One region of the Enterococcus olivae genome, then DNA from elsewhere that is predicted to be linked to it. Evidence: riboswitches for the same ligand, from Rfam matches in the RefSeq annotation. Region 1 holds a riboswitch; the other holds the start of a gene.
The links. A riboswitch is a leader RNA that binds a small molecule or an ion and turns the genes downstream of it on or off. The one in region 1 is predicted to bind thiamine pyrophosphate.
Positions count from the first base shown of each region.

Region 1 (4,215 bases):
TCAGCGAGCAACTGACAAAACAGACCAATAAAAAATGGTTCACTGCTGGATACTTTACCGATCATCTTTCCTTTAACCAGTAAGCTACCGATCAAACTCCAAAGTGGCAAAGCCGGAACATTGCCTGCCCAAATATGCGCAGAAAGTCTCGGTCCGACAGCTTTTGTATAGCCTCCATGAGCACTTGCTGAAAATGAATCCAATATCTGTGGATTTTCGAAATTGACGGTCAACCAACGCCACAACTCATGTTCACGAAAGGTCTTCAAAGAATGAGATAATCCTAAGCGGATGACCTCTTTATCATAGTCAGTAATTTGGGGTAATACTCTTTCCAGTCTAGAGCGCAACGGATGACTGCGCTCTAGCAATAAATCGATCGTTTTAGAGATCGCTGACACAATCTCTGAAAGTGTTAGCTCATTCTCGATCCTCTTCATTCGTTGAGCAAGCATTTTTAGTTGCTTTTCATCAGGACTTGGCAAAGAGACTGACAATTCTTCAAAATTGATTCTTCGCATTTTAATGTCCAGATCTTTTGCAAAAGGCGGTAAATAGCCGCCATACTCAATTCGTGTCATTTTGATATTCCTCCAACCATTGTTGCGCAGACAATGAGCATCCTTTCGGTTCAGCACTGGTTTGTCGGCCTAGCAGTTCAAAACCATTATCTCTTTCGATTGCTAGGTCTCCTGTTTGTACAGCTGGAACCGAGTTGATATTTGCCAGATCAATATGTACCAACAGACCGGCTTCACCTTTAGGAACCTCTTGTCCAGTCACTGGATCAATAATCTTGAAACGGACCCAATGCGGTGCACGCTTGATACTATTTTCCTGTAGATCAACAACTGTATAATATTGTGAGGAAAGCTCCGTCATGCCGTACATATTTACGGGTTTAGTTTTTATTTTAAAAATGTCGATTACTTTCTCATAAAACTCTTTTTCAGAATACGCTCTTGAAAAATTTTTAAATCCACCTGTATCAAAAATCAAACTTTCTTCGTGAAGCTCCAGTGATTGGCCGGTTTCTTCCAAAGCTTCAAACAAATGAACGTAATTGTAACTTGCTCCTAAAATCATGACAGGTGTTCCTTGATGTGTTTTGACCCAGTGAATGAATTTTTCTAATTCTAAGCCTTTTTTTGAAACAAAATGTGCTGATTCACTGTGAGCTTCTTCTTTCAGCAATGTTAAATAATGTGCCAACGAGGAATTAGGCATCTCTAATTCATGAGGAAACAAGATTGCCATGGGCAACTTTTGTTTGCTGACAAATTGTTCAAACCCTCGTATTACCGAAAGATCGTACGTCTCTAAGTTTTGATGGTAGTGTTTCCCTTTATTTCCGGTAGTTGTTCCGCTGGTCATAAAAACATGCCGACATTCCTTTTCCGGAGCAACGCTCAAAAAAGCTGTTTTAAACGCTTCGGTAGAAACACTTGGTATCTCCTTCCAATGCTGGATCTGTCTTACACCAATTCCCTTTCGTCGACAAAATTGCTGGTAGGCCGGATTGTTTCGGTAAAGATATTCGAACAGCTGTAGCGCCAAATCATTGAAACCTTTTTCATTTTCCGATTGACTAATAAATTTTTGAATTTCTTTTTCCATTTTCTCCTCCTTGAATAAAACAACAAAAAACACCCTAGGACTCAGCCTAGGGTGCATATACGCAGATTATTCATCATCGTTCACAGTCGTTATATGTTCCCTACGCTAGTATCAACTAGATCAGGTTCTAAGGGTCTACATCTTACGGATGATATCTCAACCAGCGCTACTGGTCCCCCTACAATAATTGCTATTTAGTTTTAGTGATTGCTTACCGAAAGAATAAGTTACTTTGTTTTAATTGTCAAGAACAAGTTCAAAAGAAAGAAATGATTGAGTCCTCTTCCCAATACACTCAGCCAATTCTTCATAGCCATTCCTTAAAATAAATCTGTGCTTAAATATTTTAGACCACTATCATTTAATGTTAAAACAATATTTTTCCCTTTTTCTTTTCCTCTCAATAGTTGAATGGCCGCTGCTACATTTGCACCTGAAGAAAAACCAACAAAGGTTCCTTCCAATCTTGCCAAATCACGTGTTGTTTGAATGACTTCTTCATCAGTTACTTGTAAATAACCATCTACTAATTCTGGCTGAATGTTCGTCAAATCCATCGCATAACCACATCCTTGAACTTTGTGACGACCATTTTTAGCTAACGGCTTTTTAGCATAGACTGCTGCTGTTTCAGGTTCCACTAAATAGCAAGTAATTTCCGGATCATGTGCTTTGAATGTTTCTGCACACCCTCTAAATGTACCGCCACTTCCGACAATATCAACAAAACAATCAAACTGACCCTCTGTCTGTTCAATAATCTCAACTGCTCAAGTTGTTGGTTTCGTTTGCGTAAGGCTATAAGCTCTTTTTCCGCTGGAGTAAGATTATCGGCTTCTTTGAATGAACCTGTCTTTTTTGCCTGACGGACCCATTTGTCAAAGGACGATGGTGTTAGTTCATATTCTCTGATGATGTCGGCTCTTGGTTTCCCCGAATTTAATAAGTCGACCATTTGTTGTTTAAATTCTTGCGTGTAGGTTCTGCGTTCTCTTCTTTGCGACATGAAATGATTCCTCCAGTGTGTTTTCTTATAGTTTACACACCTTATCTTTTCTGTCTAGTTTATTGTAGCCTATCCACAGAAACCCTGTAGTAATCTTTTACCACTTTATTCCTTATTTTGTCACCTTCTGAATCAAAGTAACCATACTTGTAAAACAGCTTGAAATTAAGGAATTCTAAGAGTTTTTCTTTTGTAGCAATGTAACAGTCTCGACATGTGTTGAGAAACCCACATAGCTGTCAAAAATTAGAAGGCTGAATATTTTTATTAGACATTCCCTTTGAGGAAACAAATCCAAGATTGAACCTTGTATGTAGGAACATATCAGTCAATGTATGTATTCATTACATAATACCTTTGATCAACTGCTTAAGTGATGAAAAGCATGGGAGCGAATGGATGTTAAAAGCCAAAAATAGCATTACAAAGAAGGATATCAAAATTCTTTGGCGTATGTATGGTCGAACAATTGAGTTCCTTGGCGTGCGTGCTGAACGGCGCTTTAGTATCAACTTCACTTTGATTTTCTTGGCAATATTTAAAGGCCGCCCTTTTGTAAGTTTAGGCATTTTATGCCCAAACTTATCTTACAAAAGTTTGGCCGTAACTAGATCTATACGGATATTCACAGACTTTTACAAAACTAAATCTCAATTGCATTTCATAGAAGCTGTAAGTAGTATATAATCATTTCGTAAAAAATAACACAGAAAACATTGTTTGCGCACGTACCTTCGTCCTAATTTACTCTGCTCTAAATGGCGAAATGGAACTAAGTATTAAAGTACATTATCAACAAAATTATAAAGATGACCATTCAACGACTTCTACTATACAGACTTAACTGATTCACCACTTTAAATTTTTTTTACTTGGGATTTTAGTACTTCATATCCTAATTTATCAATAGCATTTTCAATATCCTCTATAGATACTTTTTCATCGTCAAATTCTGCTCTTACCTTGCTTGAATTAAATAGTACCTTTACGCTCTCTTTATTTACCCCTTCTAAGGATTTCACACCGTTTTCTATTTTTTGCATACAAGATGGACAAGTTAATGTTTCTAATTGAATCGTTGCTTTTTGCATATTTCATTTCTCCTTTGATATATTTATCTATTTTAAATTGATTTAGATTAAGAATTTTATTTTCATAATTTATAGCGAAGAAGTCTCATAGCATTTAGAATGACTACTAATATACTCGCTTCGTGTACTAACATACCGATTGACATGTTCATCCACTCACTAAAGAATACGCTGGCAAGCAGGACTAGTACAACTCCTACTGCAATAATTATATTTTGAAGCATGTTATTAGCTGTTGCTTTTGTTAAACCTAGTGCATGTGGCAAGCGGCTGAAATCCGAGTTCATTAAGACAACATCTGAAGTTTCAATGGCTACATCTGTTCCACTTCCCATAGCAATTCCTATTTGTGCTAGAGCTAGTGAAGGACTATCATTTACGCCGTCCCCGACAAATGCAACAATTTGACCTTTTTCTTGCAGTGTTTTAATATATGCTGATTTATCTTCCGGCAACATATGCCCGTGGGCCTCTGTAAGTCCTAGTTCATGTGCCACTAAA
Region 1 covers NZ_JBSMVT010000017.1:9,133-13,347, reverse strand. Annotated here, with positions in the region: partial or broken gene ACWODM_RS10945 (acyl-CoA reductase) at 1-440, opposite strand, end outside; gene ACWODM_RS10940 (LuxE/PaaK family acyltransferase) at 568-1,617, opposite strand; TPP riboswitch at 1,698-1,807, opposite strand; gene ACWODM_RS10935 (pyridoxal-phosphate dependent enzyme) at 1,938-2,336, opposite strand; partial or broken gene ACWODM_RS10930 (transposase) at 2,387-2,623, opposite strand; gene ACWODM_RS10925 (hypothetical protein) at 3,023-3,310, shown strand; gene ACWODM_RS10920 (heavy-metal-associated domain-containing protein) at 3,481-3,714, opposite strand; gene ACWODM_RS10915 (heavy metal translocating P-type ATPase) at 3,777-4,215, opposite strand, start outside.

Region 2 (4,215 bases), on a different contig from region 1:
GCCATTCCTGCTCCTAAAAATGCGGTGATCAGCGCACCGACCAAATCACCTGTGCCGGTAAAACGATCCAGCTCAGGTACGCCGTTTTCCATGAGATATGCTCGTTTGTTATGGACAATAACATCTTTGACCCCAGTCGCTAAATAAACGCTTGCTGGATCTTGTTCTTGCAAGTCAGCGACCAACTCCAACAGCTGATTGCTCTCTTGATCCAAACGATCGCCGTCCACCCCGCGACTGTTGGTCTCCAATCCACAAAACGCCCGCATCTCTGAAATGTTGCCTTTTACAACGGTCGGCTGATCCTTAGCGAGACGCTGCGCCAACGCCAAACGCAAAGGTGTAGCTGCGGCGCCTACAATATCCAGTACCACCGGTTTTTGCTTTTGTTTTGCTCGCTGACTTGCTGCGAGCAATGCCGCTTCTTTAGCTGGTGAGAGCTTGCCCAGATTTAGAAAAAGACTGTCGGTTTTTTCAAACAATGCTGGAAACTCTCGAATATCCTCCGCCATGATCGGTTTGGCTCCAATAAATAGCAGACCGTTTGCCAACAGCTCGTTGGTGATCTCATTGGTCACACAATGGACCAATGGTGAAAAATTTACTGGTAGTGGGTTTTCTTCAAAATACGTAGACCAATTTTGACTGTTCATTTTTCTTCTCCTTGAAACAAACGTTGAATTTTACGAATCGCTGGAATATTTTTAGCTTTTTGCCAGAGTAAAAAAGCAACGACGGAACCGATACAAGCCGCACCGATAAAACGTGGCGTGTACATCAGCCAATAAAAGTCGTGGCTGCTGCCGGTAAACCAAACCATCACCGGATAGGAAAGTAACGAACCGACGATCCCTGTGCCTAAGATCTCGCCGATCATCGCAGCAGGAACGACTGGTCGCACACGATAAGCGATTCCTGCCAGTGCTGCACCAAAAACAGCTCCGGTCAGTGCCAGCGGTGGGATCCCCAGCAAAGTCATCCGGATCACTCCGCAGACAAAGGCCATGACTGTCGCATAAAAGGGACCCATCAGTACACCCGCCAATACGTTCATGACACTCGACATCGGTGCCATGCCTTCGACCCGAAAAAGTGGTGACAGTACGACATCCAGCGCGATCATCATGGAAAGATAGGTCAATTTTTGTAATTTATGATTTCCCATAGGTTTCATTCCCCCAAGTTTTTAAACGATACGATGTTTCCCAAAATTCATGCTCCATATGACTGCTGATTACAAAAGCAGCCAGCATTTTTTGCTGTTCTTCCTTTGTTGTCTCTTCGTAGATGGCATTGAGTAATCTTTGCTCCTGCTGCACAATCGCCACACTTTCTTCTGTGATACAGGTCTCGATCCAACGCTGGTACAGAGGATGTGGTGATCCCGTCTGATTCAGATGAAACCCAATCTCTTGATACAACCAAGCACACGGCAGCAAACTAGCGAAGGCGGCGTTTGGCGATTTGGAAGATAACTGTCGATACATATGAGAGACATAATGATAGGGACCCGGCGCGATCACTGTTTGTCGAATCTCTTCTTCAGTGATCGCCAGTTCTTTAAAAAAGGTCTCTCTGATCGCGATCTCTCCTGCAATCAAACGATCGGAGCCAGTCAGCATCATCTGCCGGACTTCGGGAAAGACTGTCTGCGTAGCAATCTGCAAATAAATATCCTGTAGCTGATTTAAGTAGTACCGATCCTGCAACAGATAATAGCGAAAGCGCTCGTCAGAGAGTGTCCCTGCCTGCAGTTCTTGAATAAAAGGGTGCTGCAGACTTTTTTCCCAAGACGTGGCGGCGGTTGTTCTTGCCAGCTTTGTAAATGTCATTCAATACTCCTTTCAAATAAAAAGCTTCTCTGACAGCGGAGTCTCGCAATCAGAGAAGCGCTGCGACTATTCCGCAGAAAAATCTGACTTAGTATCCTCGGGAATAAAGATCGTCGGATACATCCGATTCAAGGTCAATAATACGATCGTTGTCACCAAAGCCGTTGCCAGACCACTCGCTCCATTCATGACTGCGGAGAAAATGACTGGATTCATTCCCCACAAGGCATAGGAACCCCAGAAAGCGACCCCTGCCACAAAATGCCAGAAATAGCGGGCGATCGCACCAATCAATACCCCAACTACAATCTGCGCCTGAGCATTCCCTTGATCTTTTTCCAAAACAGCTTGACGAACTTTTGCTGCAGTTAATCCGGTAAAACCTGCAAAGGTAAAGGCGATCGGATATTCAATCAAAACTTGGATCAAACTCAAGAAATACGTCTGCCCCGTTGGAAAATGCAGGATCCCCCAGATAAAGGCGGCCAGCAACGCCGGTTTCGTTCCGCGACGAAAGGCATAAACGGCCAATGGAATCTGTCCTAGAGAGATCGAAAAGCTTGATCCGATAGACAGTGGAATAAAGGACAGGACCATTGCCAAAGCAGCTATGATCGTTCCTTCCACCCAGATTTTTGTTGATGATGAACGCATAAAAAAACTCCTCCTTTAGAATCTTTACAATTCACAAAGGAGAAGTTATATAACTTCAGCTCGTCACAATTCCTACGCTCGAATGATCGAAACAGGTACGAAGGGTTTAGAGTAAACTCAATCTCAGCCCAGATGGACTCCCCTTTGTGTTAGATTCTATTTAATTGTTTGTACAGAAAGAGCATAGCACAAATTCGTGGTTTTGCAAACCCTTGTGTGTCGGACGTCTGTTATTGAATATTGATAAAATCCTGTGAAAATTTTTCTAAAAATATTCAGATCCTTTCATTGACTTTTTTGCAAAAGTTACGCACAATTTACTACAGAGACCTTTCGAGGGCTCTTTCATTAAGGAGTGTGAAAAATGTGATACAAACTCTACTAAAGAATCTTGGTAGTTATAAAAAAGAAACATTGATGACCCCATTTTTTGTTACTTTGGAAGTCATTTTAGACATTATCATCCCGGTATTGATGGCTCTGATCATCGACCGAGGAATCGCCATCGGAAATCAGCGCAGTATTTTGCTGATTGGCGTAGTTCTAGTTATTTGTGCTGTCTTTGCCCTTATTTTTGGTATGCTCTCTGCCCGCTATGCTGCAATCGCTTCAGCAGGCTTTGCTAAAAATATTCGTCGCAAGATTTTTGTGAATGTCCAGGATTTTTCCTTTTCGAACATTGATCGTTTCTCAACAGCCAGTCTGGTCACCCGACTGACGACGGATATCAACAATGTCCAAAATTCATTTCAAATGACGATCCGTATTCTGGTTCGCAGTCCTTTGCTGTTCATCTTTTCTCTGATTATGGCCTTTCGCATCAACCAGGACTTGGCAGGTATTTTTTTATGGGCGATCCCCTTCCTTGCCATCGGACTATTTTTGATCATCAAATTTGCTCATCCGGCCTTCAATCATGTGTTTCGGATCTATGACCGACTAAACCAAGTGGTTCAGGAAAATCTACAAGGGATTCGTATCGTAAAATCCTATGTTCGGGAAGATTTTGAGGTCGCGAAGTTTGAAAAAGTCTCGGCGCGCATCTATAAAGCCTTCGCCAAAGCCGAACGAATCGTGGCACTGAATGGACCACTGATGCAATTCACGATGTTCAGCTGTATGTTGATCATCTCGTGGATCGGTGCTCACTTGATCGTTGACAGCTCGATGACAACAGGACAACTGATGAGTATGTTCATGTATATCATCCAGATCCTGATTGCCTTGAACATGATGTCGATGGTTTTTGTAATGCTGATCATCTCTCGACCTTCTGCAGAACGAATCATTGAAGCCATTGAAGAAGAAAGCGATCTGACCGATCCGCAGCAGCCATTGACGGAAATCCCTGATGGCTCCGTAGTATTCGACCAAGTCGATTTCAGTTATTCAGGCGAACAAGACAAGCTCGTGCTAAATGCTTGTGATTTTCGGATCGCTTCTGGTCAAACCGTTGGAATCATTGGCGGAACTGGGGCTGGGAAAACCTCTTTGGTTCAATTAATCCCACGACTATATGATGTGACCTCCGGCAGTGTCAAAGTTGGTGGACACGATGTCCGCGACTACTCGCTAAAGGCTTTGCGTGATGCAGTCGGCATGGTTTTACAAAACAACGTCCTATTTTCTGGAACGATCAAAGACAATCTTCGTTGGGGGAATCCCGAAGCGACCGATGAAGAGCTGATCGAAGCTTGTCGTCTCTCACAGGCCGATGAATTTATCCAAA
Region 2 covers NZ_JBSMVT010000003.1:77,064-81,278, forward strand. Annotated here, with positions in the region: gene ACWODM_RS03765 (hydroxyethylthiazole kinase) at 1-653, opposite strand, end outside; gene thiW (energy coupling factor transporter S component ThiW) at 650-1,165, opposite strand; gene tenA (thiaminase II) at 1,152-1,832, opposite strand; gene thiT (energy-coupled thiamine transporter ThiT) at 1,899-2,486, opposite strand; TPP riboswitch at 2,539-2,640, opposite strand; gene ACWODM_RS03785 (ABC transporter ATP-binding protein) at 2,853-4,215, shown strand, end outside.
Region 2: linked by a shared signal. The riboswitch ahead of thiT (energy-coupled thiamine transporter ThiT) and the one ahead of ACWODM_RS10940 (LuxE/PaaK family acyltransferase) in region 1 are both predicted to bind thiamine pyrophosphate.